3 regions of the Lactobacillus sp. W8093 genome follow, and region 3 is predicted to be linked to each of the others. Evidence: predicted binding sites of a transcription regulator. Region 3 holds the regulator's gene; each other region holds the start of a gene.

Region 1 (10,512 bases), on a different contig from region 3:
CGTGCAATTTTATGCTTATAGTGCAGAGGATTTCGCCTTTAATTCGGATGGTGCCTGTCAAAAGTGTCAGGGACTGGGAACTGTTGAGCAAATTGACGACAGTAAAATTATTGCTGATGAAAATTTGTCTCTTGAAAAAGGGGCAGTTGCTACTTGGCAAATACCAGGTCGTAATTGGATGTGGCGGATTGCGCGGGAATTGGGAGTGCGCACAGATATACCGTATAAAAAATTGAACGCCCAAGAAAAAGAAATTGTGCTGCATGGAAAAGAGCGCAAGGTACCGATTGACCTGCCGACTTCAACGGGTAGGGTCTATCACTTAGATGCACTATACGAAAATGCTTATAATGCTGTAGCAAACTCACGCAAAACCACCAAGTCGGAGCGAGGATTGCAAAGAATAAACTCTTTTTATAAATTTAGCACTTGTCCACGTTGTCATGGCTATCGTATTGATCCTAACAGGTGGCAACAACTGGTTGCCGGTAAAAATATTGTAGCAGCTGAACAATTGACTCTGGGTCAATTAGGTCATTATATGAAAGAAATTTTAGCAGCGCTGCCGCAAAATATGTATGATCTAGCTAAAAATTTAATTGACGAGTTAATGCACCAAGTGAGGCCGCTATTAAAATTAGGACTGGACTACTTGAGTTTAGATCGTCAAGCCAGCAGTTTGTCCACAGGTGAGCTTCAAAGAATCCAGCTGGGGCGAACTTTGCGCACAGAAACAACAGGTGTGTTGTATGTTTTAGATGAACCATCGGTGGGACTACATCCTGACAATGTGGCGGGACTAATTGAAGTTTTTCATGAATTGGTTAATCAAGGAAATTCTCTGGTTGTGGTTGACCATGAAACTGCCATTATCAATGCAGCTGACTGGGTAATTGAAATTGGTCCAGGGTCTGGAAGTCAAGGTGGAGAAATTATTACCCAGGGAATACCTCAAGATATAAAGCATAATGATAAATCACTAATTGGTCCATATTTAACAGGAAAAGCAGCCCTACTTGTTCGTCAAAGAGCGGATGCAGATCATATTTTTGATCAGGGTAAAGTAGAATTTACTGTAACGGATCGATTTAATTTACAAAATATTCATGCTCAGATTCCTATTAACCGCTTAACGTCAGTAACCGGTTTTTCTGGTGCTGGTAAAACAACTTTGATACTTGATTCTCTTATCCCTGCCCTTAAGGCACAAAATAATCATGGACCAGAATGGGTAAAAAATTTAGTAAATCCTGGTATTAAAAATATTGTTAGTGTTGATTCTTCACCTGTGGGCAAAAATCAACGATCAACTGTTGCAACTTATACTGACATTATGGATAATTTGCGCAGACTGTTTGCTAAACAACCATTAGCAAAAAAATTAAGATATACTGCTGCTCATTTTTCCTACAATAATAAAGAAGGTGCATGTCCGGCATGTAATGGTACGGGAGTGATTTCACTTGATATACAATATTTGCCAGATATGGTTGAAACTTGTTCAGTATGTGGAGGGCATCGTTTTAACAAAGAAGTTTTAAAAGTAAAATGGCATAATCTAAATATTGCGGATGTATTGGATTATTCAGTTGATGATGCATTAAAAGAAGGACTTTTTGAAGAAGAACCTAAAATTAACAAAACTATTCGTACCTTGCATGACATGGGCTTGGGCTATCTTCATTTAGGAGAATCAACTCCAGCTTTATCGGGTGGAGAGGCGCAGCGCTTGAAATTAACTAGTCATATTCATCAAAGACAAAAGGGCACTCTGTTTGTTTTTGATGAGCCTACAGTTGGGTTACATCCACAGGATGTCAGAACGCTGTTAAAAGTATTTCAGAAATTACTTGATCAAAAAGGAACGATTATCACTATTACCCACGATTTAGATATTATGGCTAACAGTGATTATATGATTGATATGGGACCAAGAGGTGGACTTCAAGGAGGAAAAATTGTAGCAAGCGGTACTCCTGTGGATATCTCACAAAAATCTGCTAGTTTAACCGGTAAATATCTAAGAAAACAATTTAAATTATATCAAAAATAATCTTAACCAGAGCCTGATAGTACAAATTAAGTGCTGCTATATCAGGCTTTTTTGGTTGCTGTGGAAAAATAAGCAATAATTGTGGAAAAAACGAGTAAAAAAGTTGCTTTCTGTGGATAACCTGCTATAATATAATATGTAAGCAGTTAGCAGTCGAACTTACCGAGTGCTAATTACAAATTTATAACCTATCAAAGGGGTGTTTACATATGGCATATTTTGATAACGATTTTGACGATTTATTTAATGAATTAAACAATTCTTTCTTTAACAATACTAATGATAACGGCGGGGCTATTCCTATTCACTATTCTAGTAGCATGAACATTTCTCCCCAGGATTTTCAACAAAATGCACAAGGCGGACAAAAGCAAGGTCAAAAACCAATTGGCGTTGACCTAGTTGAACAGGCTAAAAAGAATAAATACGATCCTGTTATTGGTCGTGACGAACAGATTCAGGAAGTAATTGAAATTTTGAGTCGGCGTAAAAAGAACAACCCGGTCTTAGTGGGACCGGCTGGTGTTGGTAAAACTGCTATAGTTGAAGGCTTGGCACAAAAAATTGCTGCAGGCGATGTGCCAGATAAAATGAAGGATAAGCATATTATTGCAATCAACATTAATGATATGGTTGCCGGATCTAGTCTCCGTGGTAGTTTTGAGGAACGTCTTAAAAAAGTAATTGATGAAGCTAAGAAGAACCCCAATATTATCTTATTCATTGATGAATTGCACAATATAGTTGGGGCAGGTTCTACGGATTCTGAAAACAATAACGGTGATGCCGCTAATATTTTGAAGCCGGCTTTAGCTAGTGGTGATTTGAACTTAATAGGCGCAACGACCACGAGTGAATACCGGAGAATTGAAAATGATGCGGCACTGGCACGTAGATTCCAACCAGTGCAAGTTCCTGAGCCATCTGCTGCAGTGACTGTCAAAATTTTGGAGGGTTTAAAAGATAAGTATGAAGCTTTCCATCATGTAAAATACAATGACAGTGCTTTAAAGCTGGCGGTTGAATTATCACAGCGCTACATTCAGGGACGTTATTTACCTGATAAAGCCATTGATTTAATGGATGAAGCAGGTGCCAAAAAGGGTCTCGACACTATTCCTGATGATGAAGCAACTTTAAAGAAGCGGATTAAAAAGCTGGAAAGTGAAAAAGAAGCTGCTGCCAAAAAAGAAGATTACAGTAGAGCAAGCGAGCTGAAGAAGCAGATTGAAGACTTACGCGACAAAGCTAATCATGTAGATGAGAAAGCAACGCCGCATGTCACCGATGAGGATATCTATGCTTTGATTGAAGCCAAGACCAAAATTCCAATGAGTGAACTGCACGCAAGTGAAGGACAAAAGAACCTTGATTTGGCTCAGAAATTAAAGAAAGTGGTTATTGATCAGGATAATGCGGTTGATGTCATTACTGATGCAATTGCCCGTAAACAAGTTTTCAAAGACAATGATCGTCCTACTGGCACATTCTTATTAACTGGTCCTACCGGTGTAGGTAAGACAGAATTAGCTAAACAATTGGCCATCCAACTATTTGGTGGTGAAAATCATCTTATTAGACTTGATATGTCTGAATATCAAGATCAGATGGCTGTTAATAAACTGATTGGCTCTGCCCCAGGTTACGTTGGCTATGGTGAGGGCGGTCAATTGACTGAAAAAGTTCGTCACCAACCATACAGCTTAATTTTGTTCGATGAAATTGAAAAAGCCAATCCACAAGTATTTAATGCCTTGCTTCAGATTATGGACGATGGTCGTTTGACTGATGCTCAAGGTAGGACTGTTTCCTTTAAGGATACAATTTTAATCATGACTTCTAATGCTGGTTATTCTGACCAATTATTAAAAGACGGCAAAGTTGATCATGATAAGCTGATTAAAGCTCTGGAAGCATACTTCAGACCTGAATTTTTGAATAGGCTTGATGCGATCGTGCCGTTTAATTCATTAACTAAAGATGATATGAATAAGATCATTGATATTTACTTAAAGAAGATGGCACATGTTTTAGCTAAAAAGAATGTGAAAGTTGAAGTATCTGATGAGGCTAAAGCTTATCTGGCTGAAAAAGGTTATGATAAGAAATTTGGTGCAAGACCTTTACGCAGAGTAGTTGAGCAAGACTTGGAGACACCGATTGCTAAATTATTAATGAAGGAGCCTGACACTAAAGAAGTTAAGTTTACAGCTGATAACAAGCATGTTTACTTAAATGATGCTGCTATTTTGGATATTGCCGAAAAACCAGAACCAAAAACTGAAACTAAAGCTAAAGTAAAACAAGACTAATTTTAAAAAGGGATCATCTCGTAAAGGGATGACCCTTTTTTTTGGTTGATATTATTTCACGTGAAACAGCAGTTAATCAATATAAAAATAGAATAATGGTAATATAAAAAAAGAACGGGTAAAGCTATTGACAGCAGTGAAAATTTGGTTTAAATTAGTTAGCAATTAAATTAATATTAAAAAGCTGAAAGATTTTCAGCTTTGTGTTTTTTGTATATAGGGGACAATTCAAATGAAACAACGATTAGAAGACCTGGATTGGAAGAATCTGGGATTTAAATATCGTGATCTGCCTTATCGTTATGAGGCTAAGTATCAAAATGGTGAATGGCAGGAAGGTAAACTGACTGAAGATTCAACCATGACTTTTTCTGAGGGTGCGGAAATACTGCACTATGGTCAAGAAATTTTTGAAGGATTAAAAGCGTATCGGCGAAAAGACGGTAAGATTAATCTTTTCAGACCTGATGAAAATGCCCATCGTTTTGCTCTTTCAGCAAAGCGTTTAGCCATGCCGCCATTTCCAGAAGATAGGTTTGTTGACGCAGTGAAACAAGTGGTTTTAGCAAATAAAGAATTTGTGCCGCCTTATGATAGCGGCGCAACTCTGTATGTAAGACCACTTATGGTGGGAACTTCTAAAGTTTTGGGCGTTGAAAAAGCCGATGAATATACTTTCCGCATTTTTGCGGTTCCCGTTGGTGCATATATTAAAGGATTGAACCCTGCAGATTACATTGTTAGTGATTATGATCGTGCCGCTTATGCCGGTACGGGTCGAGCAAAGACATCAGGTAACTACGCCAGCAGCCTGCTTCCAGCTGTTGATGCGCATCAAAATGGTTATGCCGATTGCTTGTACCTTGATCCACGTGAACATAAATATGTTGATGAATTTGGTGGTGCCAATTTTTATGGTATTACCCAAGAAGGTCAATTTGTCACACCGAAGTCAAAATCAATTTTGGTTTCGATTACTAAGCGCTCACTTTTGGAAGTCGCTAAGTGGCAAGGACTAGACCCGGTTGAACGGCAAATTACTTTAGAAGAAGCCTTTAACATGAAAGAAGCTGGTGCGATGGGGACAGCTGCGGTAATTTCTCCTGTGGGCTCAATTACTTATAAAGGTAAAAAGCACGTTATTTACAGTGAAACAGAAACGGGTCCGATTACTACTAAGCTTTATAATGAACTAGTTGATATTCAATATGGTAATAAGAAAGGGCCAGATGGCTGGGTCCAAACATTAGAATAAGTTGGAAATTCGGGAACAAAAAACGAGGCTGAGGTCTCGTTTTTTTCTGTTAAAAACCTAATTGCGAGTTAGGTTGAATAGTGAGAAAATGATAAAAAGTTGATTAATAATTTTAACCATTGCTATTAGGAGATAACTATGGAATTAGGATTAACCACGTATAAACAACATGAACAAGTTGATGATAATGTAACTTTAGGACGTATATCGCTGAATTCCGCAGGGATGTATAAAGTTATGCATTTAAACGGCGCTGAAATAAATGCTATTCCTAAAAATAGAACCGAACAATTTTTAGTAGGCGACTGGGTAGCCTTAGAACCCCAAGCTGATTTTGACTTAATTAATCAGCGTTTGCCACGATACAGTACATTAGGCAGGTTAACGGGTGAAGGGTATCATGTTCAGGAAAAAGATGCTGCCAGCAATATAGACCAATTATTTATTTGTATTTCCATGAATAAGAATTTTAAAAGTAGCCGTATTAAGCGTTATTTGTATGCTTTTCAAAAAGATGATGAGTATCAAACTTCCCTAGTTTTAACAAAATCAGATCTCAACCCGGAAAGCGCAGAGATAGCTGCACAACTTGCAGATGAGTTTGATATTGCTGTCTTTGCTACTTCGAGTGTGACAACAGAGGGAATCGAAGGATTGAGAGCCAGTATTTTACCAGGACAAACAGTTTCTTTTTATGGCAATTCTGGAGTGGGCAAATCAACCCTAGTAAATGCTGTTGCTCAAAAAGAGGTAATGGCAACTAGTCATATTAGTGGCAAAACAGATAAGGGACGTCATACCACATCTAGTTCGCGGCTAATTTTGATTGAACAGGGTGACTTTGTTTTGATTGATACCCCGGGGATAAAAAGTGTTGGTGTGGGCGCTAGTGATTTGGCGCAGGTCTTCCCTGAGATTGTACAATTGGCCCAAAATTGTCATTTTCGTAATTGTAAGCACATTGACGAACCGGGTTGTGCAGTTAAAGCTGCCGTCAAAAATGGTACGCTAGAGCGCAAGTCTTATGACCAATTTCTTCAGCTGCAGGAAGAAAGTCAATCTACGCAGAGTTATCTTGATGCCAAAACCGCCAAAAAATTGAGCCGCAAAGCAGAAGGCAAGAGAGAAGCAATGAGTAAGCGTAATTACCGCAAGCCGCCAATGTAGTTTTTTACAGGGCAAAAATATAAATAAAAATACGTGTTTTTAAACTGGTGTTAAAAACGCGTATTTAGTTGTTATTACTTTAAATTATTTCTAAATCCTAATCTATTTTGGAAAAGAATTTAAGTACAATTGCGCTGCGTGTTGGGGAGTGAAATCAATCATCTTAATAATGTCAGAAGCTGGAGCTGATTCACCGAAATGATCGTAACCCATGCGAACGCCGTTCAGACCAACATATTGTTGCCAGCCCAATGTAGCTCCCAATTCAATAGACATCCTATTTTTAATATTAACGGGCAAAATCTTAGTTTGATATTCTGGAGTTTGCTCGCTAAATAATTCCCATGATGGCATTGAAATAACTCTCACATAAACCCCTTGATCTGCCAAAATAGTTTGGGCGGCAATTGCTAAACTTACTTCTGAACCTGTTGCAATGATAATCCCAGTAGGATTGTTATTAGCAGCTTCGGAAATAATATAGGCACCTTTTTCAGCTTTAATACTGTCACTTCCAGCAAGTTGTGGTACCGGCTGACGGTTTAAAATAATTGCAGTTGGGGTTGTGGTAGACTTTAGGGCTAATTGCCAAGCAGTTTTAACCTCATTATTATCTGCAGGTCGAAAAACTGTAATATTAGGCATGGCTCTTAGCGACATTAATTGTTCAACTGGTTGATGAGTAGGTCCATCTTGCCCTACATAAAGGCTATCATGTGTAAAAACAAAAATTGTAGGTGTATTCATAATTGCTGCTTGCCTGATAGCACTTCTCATATAATCTGAAAAGACTAAGAATGTTCCAGTATAGCCCCGTAACCCACCATGCAGTGTTATTCCGTTAGCAATTGCAGCCATAGAAAATTCCCTAATGCCAAAGTAAATGTTTGGACCTTGATAACGATGCTTAGACATAAAAAACTTATTGTTAATTGTGGTTTTATTTGATGTGCCTAAATCACCACTTCCACCTACTAGAATAGGGTATTGCTGATAAATGTCATTAAGAACTTTACCAGAAGCAGCTCTCGTAGCTAATTCTCCTGTGATTTTAATATTAGTAAAATCAGGTAGGGCAAGCTCATTAGTCATAATTTGTTCTAATTGTTGACCCAGTTGCGGAAACTGCTCTAAATAATTTTGTTTTAAACTAAGCCAATTTTGTTCGGCTTTAGCTCCTCTTTCTTTAACAGCGGAAAACCACTGTTTTATTTCTTCGGGCACATAAAAATCTTCTTTATCAGTAAAGCCAAATTGCTCTTTCATATGTTCTGCTTCTTGCTCTGAAACAGGATCGCTATGGATAGCATTAGTACCTTGAAGGGTCGAACCATAACCAATGATTGTATTAACCTTGATCAAAGTTGGTTTGTCTGAACAGCGCTTAGCTGTGCTAAGAGCATTATAAATTTCACGGCAATTATTGCCGTCAGCAACTTCCAGTGTATTCCAGCCCATAGCAGCAAATTTTTGTAATTCATTTTCGGTATTCGAAGCTGTTAAATCGGCGTCCGATGTTACTTTATTAGCATCCCATAAGACTATTAGTTTATTTAAACCTAAATTACCGGCAAGAGATGCTGCCTCTTGGCAAACGCCTTCTTCAAAATCACCATCGCCTGAAATTACATACGTATAGTGATTAATAACAGGGAAATTAGGTCTGTTAAATCTGTCCGCCAGATGAGCTTCCGCAATCGCCATTCCCACTCCCATAGCAAATCCTTGTCCTAGTGGACCAGTGCTGGCATCGACTCCTGCTGTTTTGCCATATTCAGGATGGCCTGGGGTCAGGCTGTGTAATTGACGAAACTGCTTAATATCTGCTATAGAAAGCGGGAAGCCTGCTAAATGCAGTAGTGAATATAAAAGCATTGATCCGTGACCAGCGCTCAAGACAAAGCGGTCACGATCAAACCACTCTGTGTTTGCCGGATTAATCTTAAGAAAATACCGCCATAAAGTATAGCCTAAGGGAGCTGCTCCTAAAGGCATTCCTAAATGACCATGATGAGCTTTTTGAACCGCATCAAGAGTTAGATTTCTAATTGTATCAACTGATAATTGGTCTAATTCTGAATTCATTTATATTGACTCCTTTAATAATGCTAAAAAATACTGTGTACTATTTGACCAATAAATTTAATAATTAAGGCAACGACGTTGAAATCTGTTTCCGGAAAAGCAGTTCCTTTTAAGCCAATTGACGATAATACTGGATATACTAGGGATGGACCTACTGCGATTAAAATTCCTACGATAAAAGAACCAATAACGCAGCCTTTCCAGCCGCCCGTGGCATTGCCAAAAACGCCGGCTGTAGCACCAATGAAAAAGTAAGGCACTGCAACGGGAATGATTACGGGCATATGTAGAGCCGCAAATACCAGCATCATCAACAATCCCGCTGCATAAGCAGATACGAAGCCAATAACTGTTGCTGTTGGGGCATAAGGGAAAACAACGGGAACATCTAAAGCTGGTTTTGCATTAGGAATCAGTTTTTCCGAGATACCAACGAAGGCATTAACAATTTCGCCTAAAAGTAATCTCACCCCAGTAATAATTACGTATAAAGCCGCAGCAAATTGTAGTCCTTGTAATAAAGGATAAATTAGCCAATTAACTCCTTTTGATAATTGCTCAACTTGTGCCTTGCCGGCGAATAAAGCAGCAATGTAATAGAAAATGACCATCGTAATTGAAACTCCAATGACATAATCTTTGAAAATACTAAGCCATCCTGGTAACTTCAATTTTTCTGTACTTTCTTTCGGACTGCCCACTTTCCCCCCGATCCAACTGGAAAGGGCATAACCAATTGATACATAGTGAGCTAATGCAATATCATCACCGCCAGTAACTTTACGCATTCCTGGCTGGGCGATTGCAGGCATTGCTGCGGACATAAAGCCGACTATTATTCCTCCAATTACTACTATATAGGGATTACTCAAACCTACTGATTTAAGCATGATGGTAGATAGTGCTGCCAAATACAAATTGTGTTGTCCGGTAAGGAAGATATATTTCATTGGCGTTAATCTAGCAACAATTAAGTTGACTACAAAGCCTAAAGTCATCACCAATGCAACCACAGTGCCAAAACGCTGTTGAGCTAGAGCGGTAACGGCTTCTGCTAATGGTAAAACCCCTTGAAGGTGAAATCCTTTAGCAAATAGTGCCTGAAAATCGTTTAAAGCAACTGTTGCAGCAGAACTACCAATAGTAAAAACTAGAAAACCAACAATAGTTTTCAAAGTACCATTGATAATTTTAGTGGGACTTTCTTTTTGTAAGACCAGACCAATAAAAGATATCAGTCCAATCATAATTGAAGCTGTACTTAATAAATCTACCAATAGAGATAGAATGGCATTCATTATTATTCACTCTCCTTTTTAAGATGCAGGATTTTGTTGATCGAGAAAATTTTGCAACTTCGTTTTTATTTCATTCTTGTCCATTATGTCTTTTATCCCAATAATATTTCTGACGTCATCTTTAACATCAGGTACTAAATCCTCCATCGTTACCAATAGGTCAGGATCAAGCCCCTTTGCTGCGTCGATTACGTCATGAGAGACTTCGAAGGGAAATTTATTCTCTCGTACAACCTGATTAATTTTGATTTTGAGCATCATTGAGGATCCCATTCCTGTTCGACAAGCTACCAAAATAGAATATTTTTTACTCATTTTCGCTATACCTCGATTCAAACTTCT
Region 2 (10,512 bases), on a different contig from region 3:
CCATCATTGGCGTTAAATTTGCTTTCACAATTATTCCTCTTCTTTTCTGGTTTACTGTTATTATTATACGCTAAACTAAACGTTAAAAGAAAAAAGACCGTAGTTAAAACGATCTCTTTTGTTAGATTTTTATTTTTGTAATCACTTAAAAGTGCCTTTAAGCAATATGACCTTCAATACTTTGCAAATCTTTTTTGCCATCCATTTTTACAATTGCACCGATAGCAGCTGTGATCCCCTTAACATCATCTGCCAAACTTAGAGAAGGAGTTTCCGGTTTAGCTACAACCTGTTCCGGCAAATAAGGAATATGCATAAAGCCAGCTTTAAGATCAGTAAATTCCTTATCAATCATATATTGAACTTGGTACATAATATGGTTGCAGACAAAAGTACCAGCGGTAGTAGAAACAGAACTTGGTAAGCCTGCGTTTCGAATTGCCCGGGCCATTGCTTTAACTGGAAGTTGGGTGAAATAAGCGTTTTGTCCGTCTTCGTGAATTGGCGTAGCAATTGGTTGGTAACCCTTATTATCAGCAATACGACCATCATCAAAATTGATAGCTACACGCTCAGGGGTCAACGCAAAACGACCTCCAGCTTGACCGATATTTAAAACATAGTCGGGTTTTTCCTTAAGAATTGCTTCGTGGACCACATCAGCACATTCGCCAAAAACAGTAGGAATTTCCAATTTAACTATTTGGGCACCCGCAATTTCATCATCTAATCTTTTTACTGCCTCTATTGCAGGGTTAATTTCGTCTTCACCAAACGGATCAAATCCAGTGACTAAAATCTTCATTATTTTTTCTCCTCACTATTTAAAATGCCAGAACATACATTAGAATAATTTGAATAATCAGCATACTAATTGCAATTGGAAATTGTTGCTTAATTACACCCAACTGATCTTTCATTTCCATCAGCGCAACTGGCAAAGTGTTAAAGTTAGCTGCCATAGGAGTCAACAAAGTACCACAATAACCTGATGTCATCCCCAAAGCGGCAACAATTACAGGCGAACCGCCTTGAGCCACCACAAAAGGAATACCGATACCAGCAGTAATAACAGCAAAGGCGGCAAATGCATTGCCCATAATTGCCGTAAATAATGCCATAGCAACACAGTACAAGGTCACTCCTAATAAGTGATTTCCAATTGGGAAAAGACCGGAAATGGCTTTAGCAGTTACTTGTCCCACGCCGGAAGCTGTGAATACAACTCCCAAAGTAGCAAGCAATTGCGGCAAAATTCCTGCAGATCCAACCGAACGAACCATTCTTTGTGTATCTTCATAAACAACTTTGCCATTCGATTTGGTTAGAAATTGGGCAACAATTAAAGAAACAATTGCAGCAACGCCAATTCCCACTTGCCCACCTAAGTTAGTAAATTGAGCAATTACTAAAGCCAATACGGCTAATAAAATACTAGGTAAGAAAATCCAATTACCAATACGCTTAATAGTTTTGGTAGCCACTTTTTCATCTAAACTTTTTATATGACCAACACGCACTTGCTTAAACAAGGACAATAAAGCAATTACCAGAATGAGACCGCCGTTGACAGCATTTGGCAGCCATTGCCCGGCACAAAACAGTACGGCAAATAAGAACCAGAATGCTCCTGTACCCCAACGAACAGGATTAGTTTCATCACGCCAAGATTCAATAGCAGCAGCTAAAAAGAAGAGGCCGATTAAAATATAGAAGGCTAATAAAATATTATTAATTAAAGTATCCATCTTTTCTCCTATTTTTCTTTATGTTTCATTAACTTTTTGTCAAAAGCGTGATTGTAAAACAAACATAGAATATAGCTGATAATTGCTACTGGAAATGTGTATAAAACTATTCCTGATGGACTAACTGGGTGTCCTAGTGATTTCATCGTACTTGAAATAAGTAAAACACTAGATGAGGCCACAAAGAGATTTTGGGCAAAGAAATTACCAAAATTCTCAGTAGCAGCAGCCCTTCCCTTGATTTTATCCATTTCAAGCGGTGTTAGTTCACCGTTAACTTTTCCGGCAGCTTGCGCCATAGGATTTATCAAGGGTGCTATGAACTGCACGTGACCCTGCAGCGAAATACCAAAAGCACCAGCAATTTCACGTATTGCCATGTAAATATCAAAGATACGTCCAGGAGTTAATTTCTTCATTTTTTGAATGAGGTTAACTGCTGCCTGCTTTAAACCATGTCTTTCTAAAATGCCAATTGTAGGTAATGTTAAAAAGAACAGTGAAACCATTCTGTTATCCATAAAACCTTTACCTAAGATAGCTAAAAAAGAAGTAAAATCTATTCCTGAAACTAATGCAGTAACTAAAGCGGAAATTACGACAACAGCGATTGTATCAAGGCCAAAAGCAAAGCCGACCACTATTACTACAACACCTAATAAACTTAAATATTCCACTAATTTTCCTTTCTAGTGAAAAATCCTGATTAATAATTAAATTTTTAAAACTAATTTAAAACTAATTTTAAAAAATAAAAATCCTATTAGCAAGCCCCACAGGGTTGCTAGTAGGATTTATTAAATAACTAATAAAAACTAGATTACATTACACCTGGATTGCCAGCACCTGCGCCTGCACTTGGATCAGCAGCAGGTTTATCTTCTGGTATTTCGGCAACAACTGCTTCAGTAGTCAGAAGCAAAGCAGCAATTGAAGCAGCATTTTGTAAAGCAGTACGAGTTACCTTGGTTGGGTCAATAATTCCGGCTTCAACCATGTTTTCCCATTTGCCATTAGCTGCGTTATAACCAACTTCATTATCTTGACCTTCAAGCTCGTTCAAGATAACTGAGCCGTCTTCACCGGCATTGTCAGCGATTTGACGAACTGGAGCAGTCAATGCCTCTAAAACAATGTTGATACCAGTTTGTTCATCGGCATTATCACCTTTAAGGTCTTTAACTGCATCTTTAACATCTACTAATGCAGTACCACCACCTGCAACGTAACCTTCGTCAACAGCAGCACGGGTTGAGTTCAAAGCATCTTCAATACGGTATCTGCGTTCTTTTAATTCAGTTTCAGTAGCAGCACCAACATGGATAACAGCTACACCACCGGTTAATTTAGCTAAACGTTCTTGCAGTTTCTTCTTGTCAAAGTCTGAAGTAGTTTCTTCAATTTGCTTTCTGATAGAATCTTCACGATCTTTAATAGCTTCATCAGAGCCAGAACCATCAACAATGGTTGTTGAATCCTTAGTAACAGTAATGCGACGAGCTTGACCTAATTGATCAATCTTAGTATCTTTTAATTCAAGTCCTAAATCATCAGTAATTACTGTACCACCAGTTAAAGCGGCAATATCTTGCAGTTGTTCTTTACGACGGTCACCAAAGCCAGGAGCCTTAACAGCAACAACGTTAAATGTACCACGAATCTTGTTCAAAACTAATGTTGGTAAAGCTTCGCCTGAAACATCGTCAGCAATAATCAGTAATGATTTACCTTGTTGCACAATTTCTTGTAACAATGGCAAAATGTCTTGGATGTTGGAAATCTTTTTATCAGTAATTAAAATATATGGATTGTCAAGATCAGCTTCCATCTTGTCGTTGTCAGTTACCATATATTGAGACAGGTAGCCACGGTCAAATTGCATACCTTCAACTACTGACAATTCAGTTTCAATACCACGTGAATCTTCAATAGTAATGACACCATCATTACCAACCTTTTCCATTGCATCAGCGATTAAATCACCAACTTCTTTGGAAGCTGAAGATACAGAAGCAACTTGGGCAATTTGGTCTTTTGAAGAAACAGTGTGACTAATCTTGTGTAATTCGTTAACTACAGCCTTAGTAGCTTTTTCAATACCACGACGAACACCTACAGGGTTAGCACCAGCGGTAACATTCTTCATGCCTTCGCGAATAATTGCTTGAGTCAAAACAACAGCAGTAGTAGTACCGTCACCGGCAATATCATTAGTTTTTTGTGCTGCTTCAGCAACTAACTTAGCACCCATGTTCTCATAGTGGTCTTTTAACTCAATTGCTTTGGCAATAGTTACACCATCGTTTGTAATGTCAGGGTTGCCGTATGATTGCTCTAAAACAACGTTTCTACCCTTAGGACCAATAGTTGCCTTAACAGTGTCAGCTAATTTATCAACGCCCTTTAATAGGGAACGTCTTGCTTTTTCTGAAAATTTAATATCTTTTGCCATATTTTTATGCGCTCCTTAATTACTTAACAATTGCTAAAATATCTTTTTCATGAAGGACTAAATATTTTTCACCATCGTATTTAACATCTGTACCGGAATACTTATCGTATAAAACAACGTCGCCTTCCTTAACAGTCATAGGTATTTTACTGCCATTTTCAGCATAATTACCTTCACCGACAGCAACAACTTCACCTTCGGTTGGCTTTTGTTTAGCATTAGAAGCTAGGACGATTCCGCCTACAGTTTTTTCTTCTTCTTCTTTAACTTTTACGATCACGCGATCACCAATTGGTTGTAACACGTTTGTCCCTCCTACAATTAATTTTTGTTAATTTAATGTGCCATTAGCACTCTTGCTCATCAAGTGCTAACTTACATCTATGATAATAACCCCTTTTCCCAAAAAATGCAAGAAAAAATTAGCACTTTTTTGTTTAAAGTGCTAATTCGTTTGTTTAATAACTTTTTGGTATGATTACTATTATTTATTGTTTTTATCAGAATCAAGAAAATAAATAAGAGTTTGCAATTCAGTGGCTAAGTCAACGTTTTGAATTCTAATGCCGGAGGGAGCAGATAAACGAATAGGAGTAAAATTCATAATCCCCCTAATACCAGCTTCAACCATGTCATCAGCCGTCTTTTGCGCAGTGGCAGAAGGTACAGTTAAGATGGCAATAGAGATTTGTTGATCACTAAGTTGTTTTTTTAACTCCCCCATTTCATAAACCGGAACGCCACTCAGTATTTTCCCCGTGATCCTTTGATCAATGTCAAATGCGCAAGAGATACGGATATTATTAGTACGTTTAAAATTGTAATTCAGTAAGGCATGCCCCAAATTACCAACTCCAACTAAAGCGACATTAGTCAAAGTATCTTGATTTAAAATCTTCTTGAAAAAAGAAAGCAAGCTCTTAACATCATAGCCATAACCTCGTTTGCCTAAAGCACCGAAGTAGGAAAAGTCACGTCTAATTGAAGCACTGTCAACTTGAACTGCTTCTGACAATTCAGTCGATGACACTTTTTCTTTACCAGCTTCATTCAAAATAATTAAATAGCGGTAGTATAAAGGCAGTCTTTTAGCCGTTGCTGTGGGTATCTTGATCTTTTCCATTTAAAAGCCTCCAATTGATTAAGTATAGTATATATTTCGTTTTTGTGAATTATTCAGCAATTACTATTATTCTACCTATAAATTTATGCCATTTGCAAATGTTTTTTTCACAATCTAACGCTTTTTAGCTAAAAATAACCTATTTTGAGCAAAAATCTATACCATGTTATTTTCAGCAATGCTCTCAATAATAATAAATTTGCATAATGACAATTCTTTCTTAGCTTTGTGTCAACTAAACACAAACAGTAATTCTTTTTATACTAACCTTCAAAACTCTCACACAAGAAATCTAGTCAATATGCTAAAATAGTTTCTAGGTGAAAAATTATGATAATTGCACAAGGACACGATTTAGAAAAACAATTTGGTGCCAATACGTTATTTAAAAATGTCAATTTTTCAATTGACGCGAATGCAAGAATAGGTCTTATTGGACCTAATGGTGTTGGTAAGACAACATTACTTAAGATTATGACCGGTGAAGAAGAAGCCACGCATGGTGAATTCACTATCAAAAAAAATATCGCTGTGGGTTATATTGCTCAGGAAAATGCTTTAGGCGAAAGTAAAACTATTTGGGAAGAAATGCTCAGTGTATTTGCCCCTTTAATTAATATGAGCCAAAAAATAGCAGATTTACAAAAGAAAATGGCTGCAAGTCCCCAAAATGCAGAATTGTTAAAACAATACGACCAGTTGCAATTCGACTTTGAACAACAAGGCGGATATACCTATCAAGCTGATATTAAAAGTATTTTAAACGGGTTCAACTTCCCAGAAGCAACTTGGTCAAAAAAGATTGGCAGCCTTTCTGGAGGAGAAAAAACCAGACTGGCATTTGTGAAGCTGCTTTTGCGTAAACCACCGTTATTGTTATTGGACGAGCCGACCAATTACCTTGATTTAGACACATTAGATTGGCTCGAAAATTACCTAAAAAGCTATACTGGTGCTATCTTGGTAGTTTCCCACGACCAATATTTTTTGGATAATTTAGCGACTCAAATTTTTGAATTGCAGTTTGGCAAATTAACTGTCTTTAAAGGCAATTATTCCGCATATGTAGCAGAACGCCAACTGCGCAACCGGCAACAAGAAGAAGCTTACGAAAAGCAACAAGAAAAAATCAAAAAAGACGAGGAATTTATACAAAAAAATATCGTCAGAGCTAAAACCACTAAAAGAGCTCAAAGCCGCCGTAAACAATTAGAAAAAATGGACAGGATCACTCCCCCGAAGCACAAAAATAAAGTGCGTATTAATTTCACAAGTGAGCGACCTTCAGGCAAAGAAGTGTTAATTTTACGCAATCTAACCATTGGATATCCGGGAAAAACAATGGTACACGATATTTCCTTACAAATAAATAAAGGCGACCGCGTGGCAGTGATCGGTCAAAATGGTATCGGTAAATCAACTTTGCTCAAAACCATTATGAAAAAGTTAAAGCCTCAGAATGGTGCAATTAAATACGGAGCTGCACTAGACGTTGGCTACTATGACCAAGAATTGCAACTCCTTGATCCTACTAAAACTGTGATTGATACCGTTTGGGACAGACATAAAACGATGCCTGAACGTGATGTTCGTTCAATTTTAGCCAGCTTCTTATTTACCGCAAAAGATATTGATAAAACTGTCGGACAATTATCTGGTGGTCAAAAAGCGAGATTAACGTTAACTGTATTATCACTTGAACACAACAACTTTCTCCTAATGGATGAACCTACGAACCATTTGGATCTTGAAGCCAAGGAAGTTTTGGAAAAAGCATTGCAAGATTTTGACGGCACTTTGTTATTTGTTTCCCATGATCGTTATTTTATCAATCAATTAGCTAATAAAATTGTAGAGATTAAAAACGGCAATGCACAAGTTTATGAGGGTGATTATAATTATTATTTAAACGAGAAAACTAAGCAAAATGCTGTTTCTGCAAGTACGTCTGCTAATGAAGACACAACTGTCATTGATCCCGAAAAAAATAAAAACAAATTGTCCTATCAAGAACAAAAGCTCCGTGATTCACAAAAACGTAAATTACAAAGAGCGGTTGAGAATTCCGAAAACAAGATTGAGGAATTAGAAAAAGAGCAAAAAGATATTCAAAATCAAATGGCTGATCCTGAAATTGCTACCAACTTCGACAAATTAAGTCCTTTGCAGGAGCAGCTTACTGAAGCGCAAAAACAGCTCGCTGAGGCAAATGATGCTTGGGAAAAGGCACTGACTGAACTGGATAGCTTTGACTAAAATAATCCATATTTAGGAAACGCAACAAAAATAGGAATAAATCAGCCTTCTTGTTTACTATTTCTATATTTCAATCTACAGTAAATTACTTTGCTAACTATTAATTAATTTTTTGTTTGCAAAACTTGATAAATGTAGTGTTGCTTTAAAACCACAGTAGTTTAAACTTAAAGATAATAATTTTACTGGCTTTATAAAAATAAATTGGGAGGTGCATATGGAAAAATTACGTTTCGCTCTTTAATTATTAATTAATTAAGGAGGAATAAAAATGAAATATATAGCTGACAAAAATATCGCTATGGAACAACTTATAAATTTATACACAAGCGTTGGTTGGAGTTCCTATACACAAAATCCTCGGCAACTGCAAAAGGCAGTTGCAAATTCGCTTTTTGCTATTGGCGCTTATGATCAAAACCAGTTAGTTGGATTAATCAGAGTAGTTGGTGATGGTTTGACCATCATTTATATCCAAGATTTACTGGTTAATCCTGCTTATCAAAGACGAGGAATTGGTACGAAATTAATAAACAGAGTGCTAAAGAAATATAATTCTGTCAGACAGAAAGTTTTGTTAACAGAAAATACCGTTAAAACGCGCAAGTTTTATGAGAGTTGTAATTTTAATCCGTGTGACAAATACAACTTGATCGCTTTCTACAAAGATTTTTAAGAGATAGTAAAAAAGGCACATCCAAAAGATGTGTCTTTTTATTATTTACTTTATTGCAGCATTTCGGATGCGTAAGGTAATTCTAAAGATGGATCAGCATCCAAAGTAAGATCAGCAAATTTTCCTTCCTGATACAAATTGTATGCCGCTGCACCAATCATTGCGGCATTATCACCACAAAGCTTTAAATCAGGCAAAATGACTTTAGGTTGCAGATTTTGCGGTAAACTTGCTATTTCACTGTTCATTCTGTCCCGTAAACCATGATTAGCGGCTACACCACCACCCATAATAAAGGTTTGGGGCTGATACTGCTTAATAGCCCTAATCGTTTTAGTTGCTAAAACATCAATTACTGCGGCTTGAAAACTGGCCGCTAAGTCGTATTTATTTAGTTTTTGGTTAATTTGTTCAGCGTGATGACAAGTATTAATGAACGCACTCTTTAAACCAGAAAAAGAAAAATCATAATCTTCTTCTTTAATCATTGCACGAGGAAAATCAAAGGTATCCTGCCCTTGATGAGCCCATTCATCTATTGTTTTACCAGCTGGATAATTAACCCCTAAAACTCGACCGATTTTATCATAAGCTTCTCCTGCCGCATCATCTCTAGTATCACCAACGATTTCAAAATGTGTCTGATCTTTAAGCAAAACGATCTCAGTATGACCACCAGAAACTTGCAGTGCAAGTGCCGGATAAACTATTTCTTCTTTTAACTGCGCCGCCATAATATGACCCATAATATGATCAACGCCAATTAAAGGAATGCCTGTAGCCATTGAAGCGGCTTTTGCGGCACTGACACCGATTAAAAGTGCCCCAACTAAACCCGGACCATAGGTGACAGCAATTGCATCTATATCTTGCCATGTGGCGTTTGCCTTGCTTAAAGCCTCATTGGTAATTTGAGTAATAACTTCAATGTGATGACGACTAGCAACTTCAGGAACAACACCGCCAAAACGTTGATGACTTTTAATTTGTGTTGCAACAATCATACTCTCTACTACTCTGCCGTTTTTTACAACAGACGTTGAAGTTTCATCACATGAACTCTCAAAAGCTAAAATACGGATGTCTTTTTTATTTGTCACTTTTATTTCCTTTCTCTAATCGTCCGTCAATTTAAGCACCATATTCAGCCCATTTTGATGGGAATCTTGATAGTAATTAGGCCAAATGAAAGTTACTACAAAGCCCAGTTTTCGGTATAAATTTTGAGCAGCCAAATTATCCGCTCTTACCTCTAAACTAAGCTCCTTACATTTTTTATTTTTAGCAATATCAATTGCCAAATTCATTAAATACGTCCCCAACCCAAGTTTCTGCCAAGCTGAATCCACCATCAAGATAGTAATATGAGCTTCACTTCTGTTAAATCTGATCCCAATCACTGCTAGCAAAATGTTTGAGTGTGCTACTACTATATAAAGTGCATTAACCTTAGTTAATTCTGTTTGAAAAACGGACATTGTCCAAGGCGTTTGACCTTGATAAAGGCTTTTTTCTAAAACCACTAATGCAGCAATATCTTTCGGTTCAGCTTTTCTAATGTCCAAAACGGAATCATTGATGGTAATTTTAGTTGGTGCAAATCTTATTTTTCTTTCTTGTTCTCTTGAAAGTAAAAAAGACCTGAAAAAGTTAAACTTCTTCCACATAATTGTTATCAGGCTCGTAAGCTTTCCCGGTCTTTTTGTGCCAATCAATTTCTGCTTGTGTACGCCGCAAATAGTTTGGCAAAAGTTTATCAGGATCGTCAGCCTCAGCTTTGCAAGCAAGTCGACCGATCAGGCCAGCATGAACGGCATTTTGCTTTTCTTCCGCAAAACTAAATTCTACATTCAGCTTTTTTATATTTTCTTTTTGCTTTTCAAAACCTGAACCTACAAAAACAATTTTGGGGCAATTATTTTTTGCATAGTATTCTTTGATCGCACTCAGCAAAGTATCAATGTGATAGTGACCATCAGGAATTACACAAAGTGGTGAACTACCTGTCATACTATTGACATAAGCACCGGCAAAATAGTTATCATTGCGGGCGTCAATGCCAGCGACAATTAAAGCCCCGCTCTCCTCACAACTTGCTGCCAAAGCTTGTAATGTAGAAACTCCAACCACATCTTTATGAAGTATACTGGCAAACATTTTAGCAGTGGTAACCCCAATACGTAAACCGGTGTATGAACCCGGGCCAATAGCCACAGCAAATCGATCAACTTCGGACAAAGTTAATTTATTTTCTTTT
Region 3 (10,512 bases):
AGGACTTATTGAACGTAGTTTAGGAACTAAGATTCCAGCAGAATTTTATGACGAGCTATATTCATACGTTGATCATCAAAAAGCTAGAAAAGAATTGTTTGGTGATAATTAAATTTGCAAAATAGACAAAAAGCATTAAATTTGCTGGGATTAAGTCAAAAAGCTGGTAAATTAGTTTCCGGCTTTGAAGTTGTTTCAATGGGTGTTAAAGCCGCAAAAGTTAAACTGGTTATTCTCGCTCAAGACAGTCAAACTGACACAAGCAAGAAAATTACTAATTTGGCTCAAAAATATGAAGTTTCTGTTATTACAGAATTTAATAGTACGGAAATTTCACAAGCAATTGGTAAAAAACGTAAGGTTTTAGGAATAACTGACATCGGTTTCTGCAAAGCATTATTACAAAAAATTAATGAAGGAGTGTGATTTGATGACTAAAACAAGAATTTATGAATTGGCAAAAGAATTAGGCATCGATAATAAAACTGTCGTTAATAAAGCTAAAGAACTTGGTTTCGATGTTAAAAATCATATGTCATCACTTGAAGATTCACAGGTAAATCAAATAAAGGGTAGTTTCCGTAGCTCCGCTCCCGCGAAAAAGCAAGAAAAACCTGCAAAAAAGAGTAGTAAAATTAAAATTTCTGTTACCTCAATACGCAAAAATGAAAAAAAGCATGAAGAAAATAATGGCAACAGAAATAATAGAAGAAATAATCAGCATAGAGCAAATAACCGGACAAGGCAGGGGCAAGACCGCAATAAACAACGATCAAATCCTAGCCAAAAAGCCTCTAAGCCGGTCGCACAAGACCTGCTTAAACAACTAAAACAAAAACAGCGAGTTGAAGAAAATACGTTAAACCGTCAAACTGAAAAAGCTCAAAAATCTTATAGTAATGAGCAGAATAAAAAGACCAGCAATGAAGGCAGAAAAACTGTTTCAAAGCCCGAAAAAGAAAATAAAGTTGTCAAATCAGAAACTACCACTCCTAAAGTGACAGGTCCTAAGATTATCAAACCTTCTCCAGCAAGAATGAAGAAGCAGCAAGATAATAATACTGTTCATAAAGAGAAAGTATTAGATACTACTGCAGCTCCTGAACCAGCAAAAGAAGAAAAGCGTCGTGGTAATGGTCATGGTCGCAATTCTGGTAAACCTGGCAGAAAGGGTAGAAATCAAGCTTATGGTGCAAATAATTATACTAAGCACCAAGAAAAACATAAGCGTAAGAATAAGAAAAAGCAGTTTGAACAAGTTCCTAAAAAGCAGCCTACGCAAAGAAAAGAACGTCCTTTACCAGAAACATTAGTTTATGAAGTAGGGATGAATGCCCAAGATCTAGGAAAGATATTGCACCGGGAACCAGCTGAAATAGTTAAAAAACTATTTATGTTGGGAGTGATGACAAATCAAAATCAATCACTTGATAAAGATGCGATTGAATTAGTAGCAGCTGAATACAATATTAATGCAAAAGAAAAAGTTCATGAAGATATTTCAGATATTGATACTCTTTATGATAAGAGAATGGCTGCTTCTAAGGAATCTAAGCACCAGATCAAACGTCCACCTGTAGTTACGATTATGGGTCACGTTGATCACGGTAAGACTACTTTACTTGATCGTTTGCGTCATACGCACGTCTCTGCACATGAAGCAGGTGGTATCACTCAAAAAATTGGTGCTTATCAAGTAAGAGTTGATAACCAACCTATTACATTTTTAGATACTCCAGGACATGCTGCATTCTCGAACATGCGTGAACGTGGTGCTGAAATAACTGATATTGTGGTATTGGTTGTTGCAGCTGATGACGGTGTAATGCCACAAACTATTGAAGCAATTGATCACGCTAAAAGTGCCAAGGTGCCAATTATTGTTGCAATCAACAAGATGGATGTTCCTGGGGCTAATCCAGAGCACGTCACTGAACAGTTGATGAAATACAATTTAATTCCTGAAAGTTATGGTGGAGACACTATTTTTGTCAATATTTCTGCTAAAACAGGTGAAAATGTTGATGAATTGCTGCAAATGATCTTATTGCAAGCCGACGTTATGGAATTGCAAGCCGATCCTAAACAAAAAGCAATCGGAACAGTTATTGAAGCACGACTTTCTCGTGGCCGGGGGCCTGTTGCCGACCTTCTGGTTCAACAAGGAACTCTAAAAGTAGGTGATCCTATTGTTGTTGGTAATCGCTTTGGTCGTGTCAGAGTGATGACTAATGATCGCGGACGCCAAGTTGAAAAAGCTACTCCTTCAATGCCAGTAGAAATTACTGGTTTGAACGATGTGCCTGAATCAGCTGATAAAATTGTAGTCTTTGACGATGAAAAGACGGCAAGAAGTGTCGGTGAGCAAAGGGCACAACAGGCATTGCAACAATCCCGTGAAAATGTACAGCATGTTACCCTTGATAATTTGTTTGACACCATGAAGAAAGAAAACATGAAAGAAGTTGACGTTGTCTTAAAGGCTGACGTACAAGGTTCAGCTGAAGCATTGCAACAGTCACTTGAAAAGATCGAAGTTGAAGGTGTTCGTGTTAATATTATTCATGCCGGCGTTGGTGCGGTTAACGAATCAGATGTTACTTTAGCAGGTGCCTCAAATGCGTTCATCATCGGCTTTAACGTCAGACCTACAGCTACTGCCAAGTCACAAGCAGAAGCCGATGGCGTTGATATTCGTCTTTACAGTATAATTTATAAAGCTATTGATGATGTCAAGGCTGCCATGAAGGGTATGCTTGAGCCAACTTATGAAGATAAGGTTGTCGGTAATTTAACAGTACGCGAGACTTGGAAGGTTTCTAAAGTAGGAACAATTGCCGGTGCTTTTGTGGACTCAGGCTATGTTTCTAAAGATTCTACAGTTAACCTAATTCGTGATGGTGTAGTTATCTATACTGGTAAAGTGGCTTCTCTAAAACGGTTTAAAGATGATGCCAAAGTTGTCAAACAAGGTTTTGACTGTGGTCTAACCATCGAGAACTATAATGATATTAAAATTGGTGATGAATTAGAAGCGGTTGAAAAGCAGGAAGTTAAACCTGAGTAAGATTAACTAGGAGGAAAAACATGAAACACAGAATTGGTCGTGTTGAAGGAGAAATCCTCCGTGAATTAACGAAAATTTTGCGCAAAAATATTCGTGATCCACGAGTTAATGATGTTACAATCACAGCGGTTGAATGTACTAATGATCTGTCTTACGCTACCGTCTACTACAGCATTCTTACAGAAGATTCTAAAAAAGAAGAAGAAGCTGCTGCCGGATTGAATAAGGCTAAAGGAATGATGAGACACCTTTTAGGTCAAGTCCTAACTGTTTACAAAGTTCCGGAGCTGATTTTTAAAAGAGATAATTCGGTTAAATATGGTAGTAAAATTGATCAATTGATCGCTGAAGTAAAAAAGCAGGATGCAAATCGTAATAAGTAAGAAAAGCGCTGTTGGGCGCTTTTTTCATGGTTAAGGTAAACATAATGATAAACGGTATTTTAGTGATAGATAAAGATCAGGGCATGACGAGTGCAGATGTTGTCTATCATTTACGCAAGGTGTTGCACATTAAAAAAATTGGTCATGCTGGGACTCTTGATCCAGATGTCACAGGTGTATTGCCCATTGCAATTGGCCAGGCTACAAAATTAATTGAACTAATGCATCAACAAAATAAAAAATATGTTGGGCAAGGAATTTTAGGATTTTCTACTGATAGTTGTGACACTAGTGGGAAAATATTAAGCTCTCAGAAACTCACTCAAAAAATTGCGGCAACGGAAATTAAAAAAGCAATGCAGGAATTTATCGGAGAAATCGAGCAAGTGCCGCCAATCTACTCTGCGGTGAGAGTGAATGGGAAACATCTCTATGAATATGCCAGAGCCGGCATAAGTGTTGAGCGACCTAAGAGAAAAGTGCATATCACTAATTATGAACTTGAACGTGAACCATTTTTTGATGACGAAAAAGGACAAGAAACTTTTAGTTTTCAAATAGAATGTAGTAAGGGTACGTATGTAAGGTCATTAGTTAATGATCTGGGAACTAAGCTGGGTGTACCAGCAGTGATGAAGACTTTAAGACGTACAGCAAGTTCGGGTTTTGATTTGGAGCAGGCAGTTAAATTGTCTACAATAATTGAGCATCCTGAACACGTCACTGAATTTATTCAGCCATTAGATGCTTTTTTCAAGGACTATAGTCACTCTGATCTCGGTGAAACGGATTGGACTAAGGTCAAAAATGGCGCTGCTATTTCCTTGAAAACGAATGCAAAAAAGGTGGCATTACGGTACAATAATAGCGTTAAGGCAATTTATCAGAAAGATGGTACCATGTATCGCCCTTATTTAATGCTTTTACAAAATGAATAAGTGAATGAAGGTCTTATTATGGAAATAATCCATTTAACATATCCCATTAAGAAAAATATCTTCCCCCAGAAAATAGTTCTTGCTTTGGGTTTTTTCGACGGCGTTCATCGGGGACACCAAGAAATAATAGAAGCTGCTAAAAAAAAGGCACAAGCAAAACATTTACCTCTTGTTGTGATGACGTTTGATCGCCACCCCAAAGAAATTTATCAAAATAAAAACGTTACCTACATTGATACCTTGTCGGAAAAGGCATATAAAATGCAAAAGCTTAATGTCGATTATTTATTAGTAATGCACTTTAATAACGCATTTTGCCAGCTGACGCCACAAGAATTTGTGGACGAAATCATTGTTAAATTGCGCACTGATACTGTCGTTGCCGGCTTTGACTATACCTATGGGCCCAAAAATATAGCCAATATGAAAAACTTCCCTGAATTTGCTCAAGGCAGATTTGCTATAGTTGATGTCCCGAAACAGTCTTATGACGGAGAAAAAATTGGTTCAACAGAAATAAAAAAAGCGATCAGTGCTGGAGAAATGGAATTAGCAGCTAAATTGTTAGGTTTTCCTTATCTAATGTCTGGCTATATTGGACATGGGCTGCGCAATGGTCATAAATTAGGCTATCCAACGGCAAATTTAATTTGGAAGCCCAAAAAAGTAGTCCCTAAAGTAGGAGTTTATGCCACCAAAACTAAGATTAGAGGGAAATGGTATGACTCTATGACAAGTGTTGGTTATAATGTCACTATCAATGATGGTCAAAAACTATATATTGAATCAAATTTATTTGGTTTTGATCAAGAAGCTTATGATGAGGAAATGCTAATTAAATGGTATAAGTATACCCGTGGCGAAATTAAGTTTGATAGTTTGAAGGAATTAAAAGAGCAGATGAGTCAGGACGAGTCAGAAATTAAAAATTATTTTGCAAATCATAAGTAATTATATTATCAGACTTAAAAGATAACGGTTTTTAATAAAAAAGTTAGCACTCAGCTTGACATTCTGCTAAAAGCTAGTATCATAATAATTGTTAGCACCTGAGAAGATTGAGTGCTAAAAGTGAGGGCGATATTTATGTTGACCGAACGTCAAGAATTAATTTTAAAAACAATTATCAATGATTTCACGCAGACACATGATCCTGTTGGTTCAAAAACAGTCATGAATCAGTTGCCAATTAAAGTTTCGAGCGCAACAATTCGCAATGAAATGGCAGTTTTAGAAGAAAAGGGCTTAATCGAAAAAACCCATTTGTCAAGTGGTCGTGTTCCTTCTACTGAAGGGTACAGGTACTACCTTGATAAATTGGTAGAGCCCTTACAAATATCTTCTTCTGTTTATAAGAGAATCATTAATCAGCTAGATCAGCCATTTCATCAGGTAAATGACATTGTGCAGGAAGCTGCCAAAATTTTGTCTGATTTAACTAATTACACTGCTTTTGCGGAAGGACCTGAAAATAGTGATTTAACTATTTCTGGGTTTAGGATAGTCCCGCTTTTTAGTAGACAAATAATGGCCATTCTAGCAACTAGTGACGGTGATGTTCATAATCAAGTCTATACATTACCATATAATGTTCATGGTGATGAGATTGAACGTGCCGTTCGAATGATTAACGATGAATTGGCAGGTAAAACTTTAAGCGAAGTGACACCTGAATTTCTGGAACAAACTTTAGGTAAAAAACTTAAAGTTAGTCATGTTGCCGAATTAATTGAATTGGTAAAAGATGTTATTAGTGATGCTGCTAGTGAGCAAATGTACGTTGATGGTCAGATTAATTTGCTCAATAATATTTCTTTAAGCGATGTTTCTAATTTACGTTCATTATATGAGTTGATTGAGCACAATGATTTGATTTCAAGTATTTTGAATAGTGAAACAAGTTTAAAAAGTGATAGGTACCCAGTAAAAGTAAGTTTAGGCTCTGAACTTTCAAATGACTTGTTAAAAGATTACAGTCTGCTTACAGCTGAGTACAGTGTCGGCTCACATGGCAAAGGCATAATAGCTTTACTTGGACCTGATAACATGCCATATTCACAAGTAATAGGACTCCTTGAATACTTTAGAAACGAGTTAGCAAAAAAGTTGCTTGAATATTATGGTAGATTTAAATAAAGGAGGTTAGCCTTGAGTAAGGAAGAAAAAACCAAAAAAGACGTAGATGAAAATCAACGTCATTCTGAAAAAACCCAGTCACCAAAAACAGATTCAAAATCTGAGGCTAACAAGAAAACGAAGCCTGAAACTTCAGAAACAAAAATTAAAGAAAAATTGACTAAGTTACAGGCGGAAAAAGATGATCTTGAAGATAAGTTCTTGCGCAGTCAAGCAGAAATGCAAAATATGCAAAACCGTTATAATAACGAGAGAGCGCAGCTTATTAAATATGAATCACAGTCTTTAGCCAAAGATGTTCTGCCAGCAATGGACAATTTAGAAAGAGCTTTAGCTACCAAAGTTGATGACGAAGCATCAAAGCAACTTAAAAAGGGTGTACAAATGACCCTTGATTCACTGGTTAAAGCGATGAAAGATCACGGAATTAGTGAAATTACAGCTGAAGGTGTAAAATTTGATCCTAATTTACACCAAGCTGTTCAAACAGTTGCGGCTGAAAATGACGATCAAAAAGATCATGTTGTGCGAGTTTTGCAAAAAGGTTATTTATACAAAGATCGTACTTTAAGACCAGCAATGGTTGTTGTAGCACAATAATTGAAAGGAAGCATATCAATGTCAAAAGTTATCGGAATTGACCTCGGAACTACCAACTCAGCGGTTGCTGTTCTTGAGGGTAAGGAACCAAAAATTATTACTAACCCAGAAGGAAATCGGACAACTCCTTCAGTAGTAGCTTTCAAGGATGGAGAAATTCAAGTCGGTGAAGTTGCTAAGAGACAAGCAATTACCAATCCTAATACTATTTCTTCAATTAAGCGCCACATGGGTGAAGCTGATTATAAGGTAAAGATTGGAGATAAAGCGTACACTCCGCAAGAAATTTCAGCAATGATCTTGCAGTATATCAAGAAATTCTCCGAGGATTATTTAGGTGAAAAAGTAACAGAAGCCGTTATTACAGTTCCTGCATACTTTAATGACGCCCAACGTCAAGCTACTAAGGATGCTGGTAAAATTGCTGGCCTTGATGTTAAGAGAATCATTAACGAACCTACTGCATCTTCCCTTGCTTATGGTCTTGACAAAGATGCTGAAGACGAAAAAGTTTTAGTTTACGACCTTGGTGGTGGTACTTTTGATGTTTCCGTTTTGCAATTAGGTGACGGTGTATTCCAAGTTCTTTCAACTAATGGTGATACTCACCTTGGTGGTGACGACTTCGATAACAAGATTATTGATTGGTTGATTAAGAACTTTAAAGATGAAAACGGTGTTGACCTTTCTAAAGATAAAATGGCTTTACAAAGGTTAAAGGATGCTGCTGAAAAGGCTAAGAAAGATCTTTCTGGTGTATCTTCAACTCATATTTCATTACCATTCATTTCTGCTGGCGAATCTGGTCCATTACACCTAGAAGCTGACTTAACTAGGGCAAAATTTGATGAATTAACTTCTGACTTAGTTGATAAGACTAAGATTCCGTTTGACAATGCGTTAAAAGATGCTGAATTAACAGTTAATGATATTGACAAGGTTATTTTAAACGGTGGTTCTACTCGTATTCCTGCTGTGCAAGAAGCTGTTAAGAAGTGGGCTGGTAAAGAACCTGATCACTCAATTAACCCAGACGAAGCTGTTGCTTTAGGTGCTGCTATTCAAGGTGGCGTCATTTCTGGTGACGTTAAGGACGTTGTTTTACTTGATGTAACTCCTCTTTCACTTGGTATTGAAACTATGGGTGGTGTATTTACCAAGTTAATTGAGAAGAACACGACAATCCCAACCTCCAAGAGTCAAATCTTCTCTACTGCTGCTGATAATCAACCAGCTGTTGACGTGCACGTATTGCAGGGTGAGCGTCCAATGGCTGCTGATGACAAGACTTTAGGTCGTTTCGAATTAACTGATATTCCAGCAGCTCCTCGTGGTGTGCCACAAATTCAAGTTACTTTTGATATTGACAAGAACGGTATCGTTAATGTTTCTGCTAAGGATATGGGAACCGGTAAAGAACAAAAGATTACCATCAAGAGTTCATCCGGTTTATCTGATGAAGAAATTAAGAAGATGCAAAAAGAAGCTGAAGAACATGCTGAAGAGGATAAGAAGAAGAAAGAAGAAGTTGACTTACGTAACGAAGTTGACCAATTAATCTTCTCCACTGAAAAGACTCTCAAAGATGTTAAAGGTAAAGTATCTGATGACGACACCAAGAAAGTACAAGACGCAGTTGATGCTTTGAAGAAGGCACAAAAAGACAACAATTTGGATGAAATGAAGTCTAAGAAGGATGAATTATCCAAAGTTGCTCAAGACCTAGCAGTCAAATTGTACCAAGCTAATGGTGGGGCTCAAGGTGCACAAGGTCAAGCCGGACCACAAAATCCTGGTTCACAAGATGGCAATTCAGGTAGCGGTTCCGCAGGCGAAGGCGAGTTTCATAAGGTAGACCCAGATAAGTAAAGGGTTTATAATTGAATAAATTAGAAAAGAACTGCCAAGAAAAGTAGTTCTTTTCTTTTGTAAAGTTAAGGAGCTTATAGATGGCACAAGAAGATTACTATAGCGTGCTTGGTGTTGATCGTAATGCCAGTGATAAAGAAATTACCTCTGCTTATCGTAAACTTGCCAAAAAATATCACCCCGATTTAAATCACGAACCGGGTGCGGAAGAAAAATATAAAGAGGTTAATGAAGCCTACGAAGTCTTACACGATAAACAAAAGAAAGCCCAATATGATCAATTTGGTTCTGCAGGAGTCAATGGTCAAGGCGGCTTTGGTGGTGCGGGCCAAGGATATGGTGATTTTGGCGGCTTCGGCGACTTTGGTGATATTTTTAATGATTTCTTCGGTGGTGCAACAGGATCTAACCAGCGTCGTGCTAATCCAACAGCACCAACACGTGGTGAAGATTTAGACTATACTCTGACAATTGATTTCATGGATGCTATTACCGGCAAAAAGACGCAGGTTTCTTACACTCGCAGTGAAACTTGCCCAACTTGCAAAGGGAATGGGGCAGAAAAAGGCACACACCCAATAACTTGCGATAAGTGTAATGGTAGTGGCTATATGACTGTTACGCAGAAGTCGATGCTAGGTGTAATTCGGCGTCAAACTGTATGTGATAAGTGTCATGGTCGAGGTGTAATTATTGAACATCCTTGTCAAACCTGTCATGGTAATGGTGTAATTGATGGTAAAAATACCATTGAAGTTAATATTCCCGCTGGAATTGATAACGGTCAGCAGTTACGTTATGATGGCCAAGGCGAAGCTGGTAAAAATGGTGGTCCTTATGGCGATCTTTATATCAGCTACCGCATTAAACCTTCAAAAGAATTCGAACGTAAAGGAACGACAATTTATACTACAGTGCCAATTTCATTTGCCCAGGCAACATTAGGTGATGAAATAAATGTCAAAACTGTCCATGGGAATAAAAAGTTAAAAATTCCTGCTGGTACTCAGCCAAATAAAGAATTTACTTTGCATGGCGAAGGTGTTCCTTATTTGCGCGGTAGTGGTAATGGCGATCAAATTACTACTGTTCAGGTACAAATACCAAAATCAATTAACGAAAAACAAAAGCAGGCTTTAGTTGAATTTGTTAAAGCTGGAGGAGGCTCAATTACCCCTCAGGAAAAAGGCTTTTTTGAAAGATTAAAAGAAAAATTACAGTAATAAGAAAGCAGTACTAAAATTTTTAGTACTGCTTTTTATTTTTCAAATATATAATTGAATTTAATATTTTACGCGCTATAATGTAATAAATATTTAATAATATGTTAATATTGTAGGCAATAACAATAAAATTAAGCAACTTAATAAAAACGAATATTTTAAATTCAATTCTAATAGTATCTTTAATCGTAATCTATGGTTGTGGAACTGCATTCAGCTCATACGTTATTAAGTTCGCTTATAATAGCCTGAGTAAAAGTCATTTCTTTCAATTTTTATACTTTATTTTGGTTAGT

The links. The regulator HrcA, encoded in region 3, represses chaperone genes, less so after heat shock. The targets are predictions, from matches to a motif close to TTAGCACTCNNNNNNNNNGAGTGCTAA.
Region 1: H3T47_RS01755 (ATP-dependent Clp protease ATP-binding subunit) is a predicted target of HrcA. The motif match lies at 2,200-2,226, and genes of this name have one in related genera.
Region 2: groES (co-chaperone GroES) is a predicted target of HrcA. The motif match lies at 4,548-4,574, and genes of this name have one in related genera.

Annotation. Positions count from the first base shown of each region.
Region 1 is NZ_JACFRL010000002.1:91,731-102,242, reverse strand. Features, by position in the region: gene H3T47_RS01760 (AAA family ATPase) at 1-2,053, shown strand, start outside; gene H3T47_RS01755 (ATP-dependent Clp protease ATP-binding subunit) at 2,263-4,365, shown strand; gene H3T47_RS01750 (branched-chain amino acid aminotransferase) at 4,598-5,620, shown strand; gene rsgA (ribosome small subunit-dependent GTPase A) at 5,759-6,787, shown strand; gene tkt (transketolase) at 6,890-8,872, opposite strand; gene H3T47_RS01735 (PTS ascorbate transporter subunit IIC) at 8,896-10,170, opposite strand; gene H3T47_RS01730 (PTS sugar transporter subunit IIB) at 10,189-10,485, opposite strand; gene H3T47_RS01725 (BglG family transcription antiterminator) at 10,478-10,512, opposite strand, start outside.
Region 2 is NZ_JACFRL010000005.1:119,282-129,793, reverse strand. Features, by position in the region: gene mutS (DNA mismatch repair protein MutS) at 1-7, opposite strand, end outside; gene pcp (pyroglutamyl-peptidase I) at 158-805, opposite strand; gene H3T47_RS04950 (DUF979 domain-containing protein) at 825-1,748, opposite strand; gene H3T47_RS04945 (DUF969 domain-containing protein) at 1,757-2,425, opposite strand; gene groL (chaperonin GroEL) at 2,569-4,200, opposite strand; gene groES (co-chaperone GroES) at 4,220-4,504, opposite strand; gene H3T47_RS04930 (redox-sensing transcriptional repressor Rex) at 4,685-5,323, opposite strand; gene H3T47_RS04925 (ABC-F family ATP-binding cassette domain-containing protein) at 5,654-7,579, shown strand; gene H3T47_RS04920 (GNAT family N-acetyltransferase) at 7,851-8,255, shown strand; gene tsaD (tRNA (adenosine(37)-N6)-threonylcarbamoyltransferase complex transferase subunit TsaD) at 8,306-9,355, opposite strand; gene rimI (ribosomal protein S18-alanine N-acetyltransferase) at 9,371-9,922, opposite strand; gene tsaB (tRNA (adenosine(37)-N6)-threonylcarbamoyltransferase complex dimerization subunit type 1 TsaB) at 9,906-10,512, opposite strand, start outside.
Region 3 is NZ_JACFRL010000008.1:17,164-27,675, reverse strand. Features, by position in the region: gene rnpM (RNase P modulator RnpM) at 1-112, shown strand, start outside; gene H3T47_RS06590 (ribosomal L7Ae/L30e/S12e/Gadd45 family protein) at 115-426, shown strand; gene infB (translation initiation factor IF-2) at 431-3,067, shown strand; gene H3T47_RS06580 (ribosome-binding factor A) at 3,088-3,450, shown strand; gene truB (tRNA pseudouridine(55) synthase TruB) at 3,495-4,388, shown strand; gene ribF (riboflavin biosynthesis protein RibF) at 4,407-5,339, shown strand; gene hrcA (heat-inducible transcriptional repressor HrcA) at 5,475-6,524, shown strand; gene grpE (nucleotide exchange factor GrpE) at 6,537-7,124, shown strand; gene dnaK (molecular chaperone DnaK) at 7,143-8,993, shown strand; gene dnaJ (molecular chaperone DnaJ) at 9,074-10,216, shown strand; gene H3T47_RS09420 (ATP-binding cassette domain-containing protein) at 10,336-10,512, shown strand, end outside.